DNA from 3 places in the Streptomyces sp. NPDC091376 genome. Region 2 is predicted to be linked to each of the others. Evidence: riboswitches for the same ligand, from Rfam matches in the RefSeq annotation. Region 2 holds a riboswitch; each other region holds the start of a gene.
What was found. Region 2 has a riboswitch for cyclic di-AMP ahead of ACIQMR_RS07715 (M23 family metallopeptidase). Riboswitches for the same ligand answer to the same signal wherever they lie in the genome.

Region 1 (5,169 bases), on a different contig from region 2:
CCGCCTACGCCTGGCTCCGCGAGCACGCGCCCGTGCACAGGACCCGGCTCCCCAGTGGGGTCGAGGCCTGGCTGGTGACCCGGTACGCGGACGCGCGGCAGGCGCTGGCGGACCAGCGGCTCAGCAAGAATCCCGCGCATCACGACGAGCCCGCGCACGCGAAGGGGAAGACGGGCATCCCGGGCGAGCGCAAGGCGGAGCTGATGACGCATCTGCTGAACATCGATCCGCCCGACCACACCCGGCTGCGCCGGCTCGTCTCCAAGGCGTTCACGCCACGCCGCGTGGCCGAGTTCGCGCCGCGCGTACAGGAATTGACGGACCGTCTCATCGACGGCTTCGCCGAGCGGGGCAGCGCGGACCTCATCCATGAGTTCGCGTTCCCGCTCCCCATCTACGCCATCTGCGACATGCTCGGCGTCCCCGCCGAGGACCAGGACGACTTCCGTGACTGGGCCGGGATGATGATCCGTCACGGGGGCGGTCCGCGCGGCGGGGTGGCGCGGTCGGTGAAGAAGATGCGCGGCTATCTCGCCGAGCTGATCCACCGTAAGCGGGAGGACCCCGGTGACGACCTGATTTCCGGGCTCATCCGGGCGAGCGACCACGGCGAGCACCTCACGGAGAACGAGGCCGCCGCGATGGCCTTCATCCTCCTCTTCGCCGGCTTCGAGACCACCGTCAACCTGATCGGCAACGGCACCTACGCCCTGCTGCGCGATCCGGACCAGCGCGCCCGTCTCCAGTCGTCCCTGGCCGCGGGCGACACCGGGCTGCTCGAAACCGGGGTCGAGGAGCTGCTGCGCTACGACGGGCCCGTGGAGCTCGCCACGTGGCGGTTCGCGACCGAGCCGCTCACGCTCGGCGGGCAGGACATCGGCGCCGGCGATCCGGTCCTCGTCGTGCTCGCCGCCGCCGACCGCGACCCCGAGCGCTTCCCGGACCCCGACACCCTCGACCTGGCCCGCCGGGACAACCAGCACCTCGGGTACGGGCACGGCATCCACTACTGCCTGGGCGCGCCGCTCGCGCGGCTCGAAGGGCAGACCGCGCTCGCGACCCTGCTCACCAGGTTGCCCGACTTGCGGCTTGCGGTGGATCCTTCCGATTTGCGGTGGCGTGGGGGGCTCATCATGCGTGGATTGCGCACTCTGCCCGTTGAGTTCACCGCCATCAAGAGCTGACGAGTCGTCAGGATTGTGACTTTCACGTGATCTCCGCTGCACCGACTTGTGACTGACGTTCGAGTGGGGCTACGTTCACCCCGACTCGGGGTCCTTGCCGAATCAACAGACTCGTGGGACCCGTGGGTTTTCTGTTGTCACACGGAAGGCACACCGCATGCGCTCCGGGAACGGCCGACACCGCCGACCTCGTCAGGCCCCCGCTCTCATCGTCGCGGCAGGGGTGACCGGATCGGCCATCGCCATCCCACTGCTCGGCGCAGGCGCCGCCTCCGCCGCGGACTCCGCCACCTGGGACCGCGTCGCGGACTGCGAGAGCGGCGGCGTGTGGAGCGCCGACCTCGGCAACGGTTACTACGGCGGCCTGCAGATGTCCCAGGAGACCTGGGAGGCGTACGGCGGGACGGCCTACGCGCCGCGCGCCGACCTCGCCAGCCGCGCCCAGCAGATCACGGTGGCCGAGGCGGTGCTGTCCGCCCAGGGTGACTCCGCCTGGCCGAGCTGCGGGGAGATCACCGGTCTCGTCACCGGCCTCCTGGGGGGCGGCACCGAGCCGGCCGGCGGGGACGCCTCCGCCACGCCGCAGAACGGTGGCACGAAGAGCCCCTCCTTCGGTGACGGGGCGGGCACGACGCCCGCGCCGGACACCGACGCCCCCGCCCCGTCCGGTTCCGGCGCCTCGAACGGTTCGCCGACGGCCGAGAAGCCCGCGGACGCTTCGGACGGGCCTTCCACCCCGGCCGGCTCCGGCAAGAGTGCGGACGCCTCGGGCGGCGAGGACGCAGCCGCGGACACGGGCTCCGGAAAGCATCGCGGTGGCGCCGCCGATGAGGACGAGACGGGCAATTCGGGCAATGACCGTAATTCCGGTCGTCATGCCTCACGAGATGACGCATCGGCACGAGACGGCGCCGCCGCGGGAGATGAGTACACCGTCCGTCCCGGCGACAACCTGTGGTCGATCGCCGACGTGAACGAGGTGCCCGGCGGCTGGCCCGCGCTCTACGAGGCGAACCAGGAAGTCGTCGGCTCCGACGCCGATCTCATCCTGCCTGGCCAGAGCCTCGATCTGGGCCTGGGGCAGGGGCAGTTGAAGGAGTAGTTCGGGCGCTTATGTCCGGTTCTGCGCAAGTGAGACATGAGTCTCTTCGTGTCAACTGGCGCGTCTCGTCGGCCAACTCCGGTCATCACGCCTCTCACCTGCGAAAACGGACATCCCTCCGCGTCAAATAGGTGTGGTTTCTCCCCGATGTTCGACTTTGAACATCGGGGAGAAGTGCGTTTACGGTCTGAACCGCTCGCCAATGCGGGCCCCGACGACCGCACGCCGAATCCTGCCGGCGGCCGCCGGGAACAGTCGTCGCGCAAGCGCCGAAGGCAGGAGCGGGGGACCCAAGGTAAGTGCCGGGCCCGCCCTTTGGGGCGGAACCGGCTTGGGGTGGAGCCGCGCGAACCTCGCGCGGCCGGGCAACTCACATGGCCCGAACCCGACAGCTCACCTCGCAGGCGTCGGTGAGGAGAAGTTCCATGCTGCTTTCCGGCAAGGGCAAGCACCGTCGCCCGTCCAAGGCCACTCGTATCGCCACGCTCGCCGGTGTCACCGGTGCGGCCATCGCCGCCCCGCTGATGGCCTCCGGTACGGCGTCCGCCGCCACCGCCTCCGAGTGGGACGCCGTCGCCCAGTGCGAGTCCGGCGGCAACTGGTCGATCAACACCGGCAACGGCTACTACGGCGGCCTGCAGTTCTCGGCCTCCACCTGGGCCGCGTACGGCGGCACCGCCTACGCCCAGACCGCCGCCCAGGCCTCGAAGGCCCAGCAGATCGAGATAGCCGAGAAGGTCCTCGACGGCCAGGGCAAGGGTGCCTGGCCGCACTGTGGCGTGGGCCTGTCCGACGCCGCGTACAACGGTGCCGCCCCGGCCGCCCCGAAGGCCGCCGAGCCCAAGGCCAAGGCCCCCGCCCCGAAGCGCGCCGAGGTCCCGACCACCCGCTCCGAGCGCCCCGCCGCCCCGGTCAAGAAGGGCGACGGCGAGTACACGGTCAAGGCCGGCGACACCCTCAGCAAGATCGCCGAGGCCGAGAAGGCCAAGGGCGGCTGGCAGAAGCTGTTCGAGCTGAACAAGGACATCGTCGAGGACGCGAACGTCATTCACCCCGGCCAGAAGCTCCACCTGAGCTGACGGGTCCGCACCCCCGTCCCCCCGGCTCCCCGGCCCGGCGCGCCATCCCCCGTACGCGCCGGGCCGGGGTTTCTGTCTGTTTGTTCCCCTTTTTCGTCCCACGGGGCGGGCAGCGGCAGGCCGATGCGCGTGGGGCGGTTAGGCTCTTGTCGCAAGGCCAAAGAGACCCTGCACTGACCCTGCTCCGCATGCGTCACATTCAGCGTCACATCCCAGAAGGAGATGCTCGTGCCGTCCATCGACGTCGTCGTAGCCCGGGAAATCCTGGACTCCCGAGGCAACCCCACGGTCGAGGTCGAGGTCGGCCTCGACGACGGCAGCACCGGCCGTGCTGCCGTTCCGTCCGGTGCGTCCACCGGTGCGTTCGAGGCCCTCGAGCTCCGCGACGGTGACCAGAACCGCTACATGGGCAAGGGTGTCGAGAAGGCCGTCCTCGCCGTCATCGAGCAGATCGGCCCGGAGCTCGTCGGGTACGACGCCACCGAGCAGCGCCTGATCGACCAGGCGATGTTCGACCTGGACGCCACCCCGGACAAGTCCTCCCTCGGCGCCAACGCCATCCTCGGTGTCTCCCTCGCCGTCGCGCACGCCGCGTCCGAGGCCTCCGACCTCCCGCTGTTCCGCTACCTCGGCGGCCCGAACGCGCACCTGCTGCCCGTTCCGATGATGAACATCCTGAACGGCGGCTCGCACGCCGACTCCAACGTGGACATCCAGGAGTTCATGATCGCGCCCGTCGGCGCGGAGTCCTTCTCCGAGGCCCTGCGCTGGGGCACCGAGGTCTACCACACCCTGAAGAAGGTGCTGAAGGAGAAGGGCCTGTCGACCGGCCTCGGCGACGAGGGCGGCTTCGCCCCGAACCTCGGCTCCAACCGCGAGGCCCTCGACCTCATCCTCGAGGCCATCAAGCAGGCCGGCTACGCGCCCGGCAGGGACATCGCGCTCGCGCTCGACGTCGCCGCCTCCGAGTTCTACAAGGACGGCTCCTACGAGTTCGAGGGCAAGTCCCGCTCGGCCGCGGAGATGACCGAGTACTACGAGGAGCTCGTCGCCGCCTACCCGCTGGTCTCCATCGAGGACCCGCTGTTCGAGGACGACTGGGCCGGCTGGAAGGTCATCACCGACAAGCTCGGCTCCAAGGTGCAGCTGGTCGGCGACGACCTGTTCGTCACCAACCCGGAGCGCCTCGCCCGCGGCATCGAGGACGGCGCCGCCAACGCGCTCCTGGTCAAGGTCAACCAGATCGGTTCGCTGACCGAGACCCTGGACGCCGTCGAGCTGGCCCAGCGCAGCGGCTTCAAGTGCATGATGTCCCACCGCTCCGGCGAGACCGAGGACGTCACCATCGCCGACCTGGCCGTCGCCACCAACTGCGGCCAGATCAAGACCGGCGCCCCGGCCCGCTCCGAGCGCGTCGCCAAGTACAACCAGCTGCTGCGCATCGAGGAGATCCTCGACGACGCGGCGGAGTACGCCGGCCGCAGCGCGTTCCCGCGTTTCAAGGGCTGAGCCCGCAGACCGGTAGATACGTACGTCCCCGCACGCGGTCCCGTACCGTGTGCGGGGACGTACGCACGTAATGGGGAGGCGCACACATGGCCCGGGACCGGTTCTCCACCGCGACCAGGCTGCGGCTGCTCGGCGAGCAGACCGCCGCCCGCGTCTACCGCTCGCAGACCCGTCGCCAGGCCCGGCGCTCGCGGCTCACCGGCCGGGCGGCCTTCCTCGCGCTCGTCCTCTGCTCGATGATCGTCGCGCTCGCGTATCCGATGCGGCAGTACGTGTCGCAGCAGAACGAGATCGC
Region 2 (5,169 bases):
CGGCTTCGGGATGGGCGAGGCGACCGCGCGCATGGCCGAGGCCGACCCCGGCACCGGCATCCTCGCCGTCGACGTCCACACGCCCGGCCAGGGCAATCTGCTCGGCCTCGCGGACCGGGCGGGGCTGACCAACGTGCGCGTGGCCAACGGTGACGCGATCATCCTGCTGCGCGAGATGCTCGCCCCCGACGCGCTCGACGGACTGCGGGTGTACTTCCCGGACCCCTGGCCCAAGAAGCGCCACCACAAGCGCCGGCTGATCCAGCCCGAGTTCCTCACCCTCGCCGCGAGCCGGATGAAGCCGGGTGCGGTCCTGCACTGCGCGACCGACTGGGAGCCGTACGCCGAGCAGATGCTCGAGGTCCTCACCGCCCACCCCGACTTCGACAACACCGAACCGGCCGGCGGCTACGCCCCCCGTCCGGCGTTCCGCCCCCTGACCCGCTTCGAGGGCCAGGGCCTCGACAAGGGCCACGTGGTGCACGACCTGCTCTTCCGCCGCGCCGGCTGACCGCGCGGGCTGACCGCGCCGGGCCGGGCGGCGGCGCCGCACGGACGCTGTGGGCCATGGCCGGAGGAGGCCCAACGGCGGTATCGCCGTCGCGCGGTGTCGGTGGTGCTCGTTAGGGTCGTCTGGTGTCCGACTGGTCCCCGCAGCCGCAACCGGCCGCCCGCCCCGACGTTCCGACGTGCGACGAACAGCCGCTGTTCGACGCCGTACCGGAGCGTGCGCGCTGGCGGTACAAGCCGCGCCGTGACTTCTGGCGCAGCAAGGCCGTGCGCGCCGGGACCCTGATCACGCTGCTCGCGCTGTCCGGTCTGGTCATCCTCGCGCTGGTGCGAGAACAGACCGGTACCGAAGGCTTCCTCGTCGGCCTCGGCCTCGCCGTGCTGCCGGTACCGCTGCTGATGGCGGCGTTCCGCTGGCTGGACCGCGTCGAGCCGGGTCCCTGGCGGAACCTCCTCTTCGCCTTCGCCTGGGGCGCCTGCGCGGCCGCCCTCGTGGCGATCATCGCGAACTCGTTCGCGACCCAGTGGATAGCCACCGCCACGGCCGACCCCACGCACGCGGACACGATCGGCGCAACCGTCATCGCCCCCGTGGTCGAGGAGAGCGCCAAGGCGACGGCCGTGCTGCTCATCTTCCTCTTCCGAAGACGGGACTTCACCGGCGTCGTCGACGGAGTCGTCGTCGCCGGCTTCACCGCGACCGGCTTCGCCTTCACCGAGAACATCCTGTATCTCGGCACCGCCTTCGGGGAGGACCAGCAGATCGGCGCGTCCGGTTTCGCCTCCGTCACGGCCGCGACGTTCTTCGTGCGGATCGTGATGTCGCCGTTCGCCCATCCGCTCTTCACCGTGCTGACGGGCATCGGCTTCGGCCTCGCCGCCGCCGGCGCACAGCGCCGGAAGTTCCGCAGGACCGTGCTGCCCCTGCTGGGCCTCGTCCTCTCCATCGGCATGCACGCGCTGTGGAACGGCTCAGGGGCTTTCGGCCCGTGGGGCTTCTACGCCGTGTACGCGGCGTTCATGGTGCCGGCCTTCGGCCTGCTGACCTGGCTGGCGGTCTGGACCCGGCAGCGCGAGCTGCGCACGGTCGCGGCCGAACTGCCCGCGTACGCGGCGGCGGGCTGGCTCGCCCCGGCCGAGCCGCACGCCCTGTCCTCCATGCGGGCCCGCACGATGGCCCGTGACATGGCGGGCCGTACGCAAGGCCGGGAGGCCGCCCGCGCCGTCTCCGAGTACGAGGTCTTCGCGACCTCCCTGGCCTTTCTGCGGCACCGGGCCCATCGGGGCGCGGCGGGCACGGACTTCGTCGCTCGTGAGCAGGAGCTGCTCCACCACCTCTGGCAGCGCAGGGACGTGGCGGGCCCCGCCCTGACGTACGCGGCCCGCGCGACGGGCCGGGTCTGGCAGCCGCCCCCGTATCTGGACTACGGGGGCTACAACCCGTACCGCGGCTAGGCCCTTCGGGCCGTCCTCGCGGCATGGCGTCCGGGCACGGCGGACCGGCGACCCAGGCGTCGGGGGGAGTGCGCCAGGGCCGCCGGCGACTTGGGGGAGGACGAGTACGCGTACGCACACGGGTGCGGCCCGGTCCGGCAAGAACCGGAACCGGGCCGCGACCTCGGGCGGCCGGAAGCCGACCCGGAAGAGCACAGAGAGGGAGATGCCTTCACAATCCTTGGCCGGAGAGCCCTCGGACGCAGAGACCCCGGACGCAGAGACCCCGGACGCAGAGGCCCCGGACGCAGAGACCCTTGGCCGGAAGGCCCTCAGACAGAGAGGCCCTTGCCGCGCAGCCACGCCGCCGGGTCCACGCCGTCGCCGCCCGCCGTGTGCACCTCCAGGTGCAGGTGCGGGCCGGTGACGTTGCCGGTGGCGCCAACGCGCCCGATGGTCTCCGACGTGGAGACCTTCTGCCCCACGCCGACGGTCATCGACGACAGGTGGCAGTACCAGACCTCGCTGCCGTCCTCGAGCTCGAGCACGATGCGGTAGCCGTACGAACCGGACCAGCCCGCCGACTTGATGGTCCCGCCGTGAACGGCCTTGACGGGCGTACCGGTCGGGGCCGCGAAGTCGAGACCCGTGTGGTAGCCGGAGGACCACATGGAACCGGACTGCCCGAAGGTGGAGGTGAGCGTGTACGACGAGGTCGGCAGCGAGTAGCTCGCGGCGAGCTTGGCGAGGCGCTCGGCCTCCGCCTTGCGCGCGGCCTCGGCCTCGGCCTTCGCCTTCGCCTCTGCGGCCACTTCGGCGGCCTCGGTCTGCTGCTTCTTCGCCTCGGCGGCTGCCTTCTCCGCGGCGGCCTTCTCGGCGGCCGCCTTCACCTCGGCCTCGGCGGCGGCCTGCTGCTGCTCGGCCTGCTGGAGGATCCGGGCGCGCAGCGCCTCGCCCGCGTCACCGGCGCCCTGGGCGCTGTCCGCCGCCGATTCGGAGGCGGCGAAGGCGGTGAGCGGTGCGTCGTTCCCGGCGTCCTGGTCGGAGTCGTCCGACATGAAGGAGCCCACGCCGGGTAGCGATCCGGGGTCCGGGAGGTTGTCCGTGATGGCGTCGGGGAGCGAGATGGAGACGGCCGGCTTGTCCTGCGCGGTGGCGATGCCGCCCGCGCCGACCGCGGCTATGACGCCGACGCCGAGAACGGTGGAGCTCCGGGCCAGTCCGTTGCGCTGCTTGACGACGCGGTGCCTGCCACGGACCGGACGGACCGATTCCTCGGTCGGGTTCCACTCCTCCGCCCCGGTGGCCGGTGTCCACTGGTCGCTCGGGACCCACTGTGTGGTGGGAGGCTCTTGGAGGGCAGGCTCGTTGGACGCCACGGAGGCGTGCTCCTTTCCTTCCTTCTCGCCTACCGGGTTAGCTGACGGGTTCGGAGCAGGAAGGTCTCCTACGAGCACGATGAAGTGCCCGATTCACCCCAATTGGTGGTTCCCCGGTTCCCTTGCGGAATTCGGCGCATGCGCACGGTGCCGTCTCTTGCGACGGCTGGGACGACCGCGCTGCGTTATCGAACGTTAATAGACACCGAGGTCGGATTCCAAGCCGTTCCCACTGATCGTTAACGACTTTGGCCTGGACTTACCAGCAACAAGAGGATCGAATCGGGCAAGTTGACCAACCCTCGATCCACCCGACTTTCCTGACGGTGTATCAAATGTTATGCGGAGCGGTGTCCTTCGATCACGGTCCGTGGCGCCCCCTCCACCGCACGGGTCACGGGACGACGGGCATCGTCCTGCGCCGCTCCGGCTGGCGCTCCCCCGGCCGCCCGACCGCGAGCAGCGCCATGTCGTCCGTCGACCTGCCGCGCGTATGCCGCCGTACGTCCTCGACGACCGCGTCCAGCAGCTCCTCCGGCCCGGGAAAGATCCGGCCGCTCAGCCGTGTGCGCGGATCGTAGAAAGCACCCTGCCTGTCCCGCGCCTCCGACAGGCCGTCCGTGTAGAGGAGGAGCGTGGCACCGGGCAGGTAGGGGGTCTCGTACGCCCGGTCCGGCCACGCGTCCAGGTCGCCCATGCCGAGCGGCAGGGCACGCTCGGGCGGCTCCAGCACCTCCAGCCCACCGTCCGCGCCCAGCAGCAGCGGCGGCGGATGACCCCGGTTGACGATCCTGACCAGGCCGCTCCCGTGCGGGATCTCCGCGAGCACCGCGGTGGTGAAACCCTCGAACGCGTCGAACCCGGAGCGCCCCGTGCCCGCGCGCGCCAGCGCCCGCTCCAGCCGCTGGGCGACACCCTCCAGCGAGGACTCCTGTTCTGCGGCCTCCCGGAACGCCCCGAGCACCACGGCCACCGCCTCGACCGCGTCCAGCCCCTTCCCCCGTACGTCGCCGACGACCAGCCGCACCCCGTGGGGAGTCTCCTGCACGGCGTACAGGTCTCCCCCGATGAAGGCGTCCCGCTGCGCCGCCTCGTACCGCGCCGCGACCAGGAGCCCGCCGATCCGTTCGTCCGGCGTGGGCAGCACGGCCCGCTGCGCGGCTTCCGCGATGACCCGCGCCGACGCGAGGCGTTCGCCGCTGCGGCGTACGACGTGGTTGATGAAGAGGGCCAGCACGGAGACCGTGAACACGGTCAGCAGCTCCGTCACGGCAGGGATCTCGCCGGCCCTGCTGTTGTAGGCGTGGAGCCCGGCCACCGTGGCGACGGAGGCGACGCCCGTCAGCAGCGTGTAGAGAGCGGAGAAGAAGGGAGCGGCGACCAGTGGCGCCGCGGCGAAGAGAGGCGAGGCGGTGAACGACTCCGGGGTGCCCAGATCGAAGAAGACCCCGGCCACGATCAGCAGCACCGGCAACGCTCCGACGACCTTACGGCCACCGTTGCGCCGCGGTCGTTCGTCGCGTTCTCGTTGCCCCACCAGTGGTCTCCTGCCAGGTCCGCCCGGCTGCGGACGGTACCGCGCCCTCTCCAGGCTGGCCGTAACCGCACCGCACGACGAATCGCCATCGGCCAACCGGACCAGCGGCCGGCGGCTGTGCCATTTTGCCCCTGACCGTGCCGACGTGCCATGCCGTTGTCCGTGTCGATGTGCCATGCCGTTGTGCCACGCCGTCGTCCGTGCTGTCGGCGTGCTGCCGGCCGTGCCGACGTCACCAGGGGGCCCTCCTGGTGACACCCACACGTGGCGCGGCTCAGTCGTCGCTGAGATTGCGCTCCGCGTAGATCG
Region 3 (5,169 bases), on a different contig from region 2:
TACTCGGCCCGGGCGTCGAACAGCGGGCTGAGCAGCTCCATCACCTCCGGCGACATCCCGGCCGGTGAGGTGTCGCTGCGGCGCACCTTGTAGCGCCGGTGCGGGTCGTTCGACTTGAGGTAGTCGGCCTCGATCGCCTCCCGCTCGACACCCACGGCCAGCAGTGAGATCGCGATCGACAGGCCCGCCCGGTCCTTGCCCGCCGCACAGTGCATCAGCGCCGGCACGCTGTCCTGCGCCAGCGCGTGCAGCACCCGGCTGTGCTCGGCGGTGCGCTCCTTGATGATCGTGCGGTAGGAGGCGGTCATCCGGCCGGCGGCCTTGCCGTCGGCGAGGATCGTCTTCAGCTGGTCGAGATCACCGTCGCGGACCATCCGCCAGAACTCCGCGCCGTCTGCCGGGTCGGACAGCGGGATGTTCACGTTGCGCACACCGGGCAGCTCGACGTCCGGGCCCTCCAGCTTGTGGTCCGCCGCATTGCGGAAGTCGAAGATCGTGTGGAGCCCGAGCGAGCCGAGGAAGGCGGCGTCGCTGCCGGTCGCGTGCGCGAGATGGCCGCTGCGGAAGAGCCGTCCGTAGCGCGTCCGGTGCCCGTCGACGGTCGGCAGTCCGCCCACGTCCCGGAAGTTGCGAACCCCGGACAGCTCGGGCTCGGTCGGCGGGGTCTGGGGCAGCTGCTGCGTCACGGGGGCTCCTCCGTGTCTGCGGTCGGCGCTGCTCGCCGACAAAGGGGCGCGCTGCTGACCCTACGACATCGATTCCTCAGGCAAGTATCTCGGCCCATGGCCGCAAGGCCGTTGCCCCGCTGATGAATTGCGCCCGATGATGTGCGGACGTGTGCGAATTTGAGGGGTCTGGGTGATCGAGGCGGTTGGTGACGGTCGCATCTGGGTTCTGTCCGGGATGACGAGCAGCTATGCGCTGCTCCTCACCGACCGGGACGAGCTGCTGCATCTGCACTGGGGACCGCGGATCGGCCCGGCCGACGCCGAGGCGCTCGCGGCGGACCCGCTTCCTCCCTCCTGGCCCTCGAGTCGCCGCTCGACGGGCACGAGGAGTATCCCGTCGAGGGCGGCCCCCGGTTCGTCCGGCCCGCGCGCTTCCGGTTCGTGAGCGCCATGGCCGGGGTGCTCGGCATCGGCGGCGACCTCACCGCATGGAGCGAGGACGCGCTGACCGAGGCGCGTGACTGGGTGGAGCTCTACAAGAAGATCAGACCGGTCGTCCAGCACGGCGAGCTGTACCGGCTGCGGCCGCCGGAGGGCGGGCTGAGCGCGGTGCCGTATCCGCGCGGGGACGAGGCCGTCGTACTGGCCTGGCTGCAGGCCCAGTGCCACGGCGAGCGTCCGCCGCGGCTCCCGCTGCGCGGACTCGACCCGTCGGCAGAGTACGGTGCCTGGCCGGCGGAGTACGTGTGCCTGGACACCGGCAGCCTCCACCGTGGCGCCGTCCTCCTCCATCACGGCTTCTCCACCGGCCTCAGCGGTGACCTCGACGCGATGGTCCTCCGCCTGCCCCGCCGGGTCTGACGGGGGCGCCGGGTCTGACGGGACAGCGGGCCTGACGGGACGCCGGGCGGAGGTCCTCGACCGGGTTCGAGGACAACTCGGCCTGTGCCGTGGCGAGTTCCGGGGAGCGTCGGTCGAATTGCCGAATTCACCTGTTGTTCGGAATTGGTTCCACATACGGAAAGGGGCCACCTTTTCGTGGCCGGGCGCGCCATTGGCTGCATTCTGTCGCTAATGGGCGATGTGTCCGGATTGGGTGTTTTTGTATAACGCGCCCCGGTTGAATAGGGGATGGGGATCCGTCCGTGAGCGGGATCATATCCGTGACGTTCTGTGGTGGTGCACCGCGGTCGAACTCCCTTGTTCCCGGGGGAATCGAAGATCCGTAATCCACGCAGCGTGACCGGGAAATGTGCGCTGATATCCGGTAGGGGGATTCCCGGGGGGAATAGACGGCTTGTTCACTTCGACCCGGCTCGCTTACGGTCACCGCAATCCGGTCGGAACGCCCAATCCTGCCGCCGTCCGGAATATCGCACCCACCCACGTGTGGCAGGAGCGGGGGACCCAGGTAGTACGCCGTCCGGAGCCCCGGACGGCTTGGGGTGAAGTCGCGCGAGTCGCGCGGCCGGGCAGCTCCAGCCCGAACCCGACAGCTCACCTCGCAGGCGGCGGAGAGGAATTGGCCATGCCCGGTAAGGGTAAGCATCGTCGTCCGAGGACCAGCCCGTTCACGCGCGGATTCGTCGCCGCGGGAACGGGCGGGGCCGCCATCGCGCTCCCGCTCATGGGCGCCGCCGGTGCGCACGCCGCCGAGAAGTCCGCGCCCGTCGCGATTCCCGAGCAGGTCGCCTCGGTCGCTCACAAGGCCGTCACCCCGCAGGCGCCGCAGGCTCCCAAGGCGCCGAAGCCGTACACGGTCGTGGCCGGTGACTACCTCTCCAAGATCGCCGATGAGCACAACGTCAGCGGCGGCTGGAAGAAGCTGTACGCCGACAATCGCGCCGCCGTCGGTACGGACCCCTCGCTGATCCACCCGGGTCTGAAGCTCGTCCTCGGCGGCAAGGCGAAGGCCCAGGGTGAGGCGAAGGTCCAGCCGAAGCCCGAGCGGAAGGCCGCGGCCCCCGCCAAGAAGGCGCCTGCCGACAAGGCCGCCGCCAAGGCCGAGAAGGCCGTGAAGGCGGAGAAGGTCGTGAAGGCCGAGAAGCCGGCCGCTTCCGTCGAGCGTGCCTCCCGCACCGCCGACCGCGCCGCCGGTGCCGCGGCCGCTCCGGCCGCTGCCCAGGCCCCCGCGCCCTCGGGCTTCTTCGCCCCGGTCACCAGTGGCATCGGCACCGCGTACAAGACCGCCGGTTCCATGTGGTCCAGCGGCTACCACACCGGTGTCGACTTCGTCGCCTCCACGGGTACGTCCGTGAAGTCGGTCGGCCCGGGCACCGTCGTCTCGGCCGGCTGGAGCGGTGCGTACGGCAACGAGGTCGTCATCAAGCACGGCGACGGAACGTACTCGCAGTACGCCCATCTCTCCCAGCTGTCCGTCGCGTCCGGTGACGGTGTCACCGGCGGCCAGCAGATCGGGCTGTCCGGCTCCACCGGCAACTCCTCCGGTCCGCACCTTCACTTCGAGATCCGCACGAGCCCGAGCTACGGCTCGGACATCGACCCGCTGGCCTACCTGCGCCAGCACGGTGTCTCGATCTGACGCGCGTCCCGAACCTGACGCGGCGTCCCGAACCCGACGCCGCGCAACTCCGTCCGCCGGCCCCGCGCAGGGGCCGGCGGACGCCCGCGTCTTTACGGGTCCCCGCCTATTCCCGCTTTGCCGAAAACTGACCTGGTGGTCTATATCACGCCCCGTCAACCCCTCCCTACGGTGGCGTAGGTCACTTCTCACCAGGAAAGATGACTCGACGTGGCAGACGATTCGCGATCAAGAACAAAGGGCTCATTCGGGTCGTACGCGGCGATCGGTGACAGTTTCACCGAGGGGGTCGGAGACGCGGGACCCGGCGGACAGTTCGTCGGATGGGCGGACCGCCTCGCGGTCCTGCTGGACGACCGCGTGCCGGAACACACCTTCCGCTACGCCAATCTCGCCGTACGCGGCAGGCTCCTGGACCAGATCGTCGAGGAACAGGTCCCGCGAGCGAAGGAACTCGCCCCCGATCTGGTGACGTTCTGCGCGGGCGGCAACGACATCATCCGGCCGGGCAGCGACCCGGACGACGTCGCGGAGCGCTTCGAACGGGCGGTCGCCGAACTCGCCGCCTCCGTCGGCACCGTCATGGTGACGACGGGGTTCGACACCCGCGACGTGCCCGTCCTGCGCCATCTGCGCGGCAAGATCGCCACGTACACCGCGCACGTCCGCGCCATCGCCGACCGCTACGACTGCCCCGTCCTCGACCTCTGGTCGCTCAAGTCCGTCCAGGACAGACGTGCCTGGGACGACGACCGGCTGCACCTCTCGGCCGAGGGCCACACGCGTGTGGCACTGCGCGCCGCCCAGGTGCTCGGCCTGGACGTGCCCGCAGACCCGGACCAGCCGTGGCCGCCGCTGCCGCCGCGCGGCACGCTCGAAGTCCGCCGCGACGACATCCAGTGGGCGCGCGAGTACCTCGTGCCATGGATCGGCCGTCGGCTGCGGGGCGAATCGTCCGGTGACCATGTGGAGCCCAAGCGCCCGGACCTGCTTCCGCTCTGAGTTCCATCTCTCCGGGCACGTCTCTTACACGGAGGCGGGGATCCTCTCCAGGACCCCGCCCGCGAACACGTCGTATAGCGGCAGCGACTCCAGATGGACATAGCCGATGTGACAGTCGCACACCGCGAGCGGGCAGGCGCGCGGCCGCAGCGCCGCCCGGTACGAGCCGTCGTAGAGATTGCCCAGCTCGGCCGGGACGAAGTGGCAGCGCCGCACCGTCCCGTCACCGTCGACCGAGATCACCGACTCGCCCGTACGGCACGGCAGACCGGCCGAGCGGTGCGGATGGCGGCTGTACGGGAAGAGCGGGTCGAGCGCCGTCCAGCGGGCGGCCTCCTCGTCCGTGTAGTCACGCCCCTCCGCCGCGTTGACCCACAGATAGACGTGCCCCGGGAGATCGGCCCGCAGCCGGCGGGCGGCCTCAAGATGCTCCTCGAAGCCGACGATCCCGACACTGAACCTGATGCCGCGCGCCGACAGTTCACGGCACTTGCCGAGGAAGCGGTCGTAGGGCGTCTGACCCGGGTGGTACGTGCACCACAGCGCCAGGGTCTCCGGATCGGCTTCCGCCAGCCAGTCCGTACGGCAGCTCAGGTTCGTCTGGACGGCGACGCGGCGGATGTGCGGCAGCCGGGACAGCTCGGCCAGCGTGCGCCGGTACCAGGAGCGCACCAGGCCCTCGCCCCAGGGCGTGAAGAGCACCGACAGCCGGTCCTCCGCCTGCCGCGCCGCCGCCCAGCCCGCGAACCGCTCCAGCGCGTCACGGTCGGCCCGCAGCTGCTCCCGGCTGTCACGGCGCTTGGCGAACGGGCAGTAGGGGCAGTCGTAGTCGCAGGAGGCCAGCGGCCCCCGGTACAGCACGGTCAGGTCCATGTGCGCCTCACTTCGCCTCGTACGCGGCCATCGCGGCCCGTACGGCGGGGGAGAACAACGCGGGGCCCAGGGCGTCGGAGTACG

Region 1: it holds a riboswitch for cyclic di-AMP, as region 2 does, so the genes downstream of both, ACIQMR_RS20865 (transglycosylase family protein) here and ACIQMR_RS07715 (M23 family metallopeptidase) in region 2, are expected to answer to the same signal.
Region 3: it holds a riboswitch for cyclic di-AMP, as region 2 does, so the genes downstream of both, ACIQMR_RS11155 (peptidoglycan DD-metalloendopeptidase family protein) here and ACIQMR_RS07715 (M23 family metallopeptidase) in region 2, are expected to answer to the same signal.

Annotation. Positions count from the first base shown of each region.
Region 1 covers NZ_JBIVUF010000009.1:110,793-115,961, reverse strand. Annotated here, with positions in the region: gene ACIQMR_RS20875 (cytochrome P450) at 1-1,184, shown strand, start outside; gene ACIQMR_RS20870 (transglycosylase family protein) at 1,342-2,286, shown strand; cyclic di-AMP (ydaO/yuaA leader) riboswitch at 2,544-2,708, shown strand; gene ACIQMR_RS20865 (transglycosylase family protein) at 2,712-3,365, shown strand; gene eno (phosphopyruvate hydratase) at 3,588-4,874, shown strand; gene ACIQMR_RS20855 (septum formation initiator family protein) at 4,961-5,169, shown strand, end outside.
Region 2 covers NZ_JBIVUF010000002.1:730,574-735,742, reverse strand. Annotated here, with positions in the region: gene trmB (tRNA (guanosine(46)-N7)-methyltransferase TrmB) at 1-511, shown strand, start outside; gene ACIQMR_RS07720 (PrsW family intramembrane metalloprotease) at 637-1,965, shown strand; gene ACIQMR_RS07715 (M23 family metallopeptidase) at 2,277-3,323, opposite strand; cyclic di-AMP (ydaO/yuaA leader) riboswitch at 3,335-3,470, opposite strand; gene ACIQMR_RS07710 (PP2C family protein-serine/threonine phosphatase) at 3,718-4,860, opposite strand; gene ACIQMR_RS07705 (TipAS antibiotic-recognition domain-containing protein) at 5,135-5,169, opposite strand, start outside.
Region 3 covers NZ_JBIVUF010000004.1:237,261-242,429, forward strand. Annotated here, with positions in the region: gene ACIQMR_RS11140 (tyrosine-protein phosphatase) at 1-686, opposite strand, end outside; gene ACIQMR_RS11145 (hypothetical protein) at 904-1,113, shown strand; partial or broken gene ACIQMR_RS11150 (GH36 C-terminal domain-containing protein) at 1,086-1,529, shown strand; cyclic di-AMP (ydaO/yuaA leader) riboswitch at 2,039-2,192, shown strand; gene ACIQMR_RS11155 (peptidoglycan DD-metalloendopeptidase family protein) at 2,197-3,210, shown strand; gene ACIQMR_RS11160 (SGNH/GDSL hydrolase family protein) at 3,421-4,212, shown strand; gene ACIQMR_RS11165 (STM4011 family radical SAM protein) at 4,237-5,085, opposite strand; gene ACIQMR_RS11170 (STM4012 family radical SAM protein) at 5,093-5,169, opposite strand, start outside.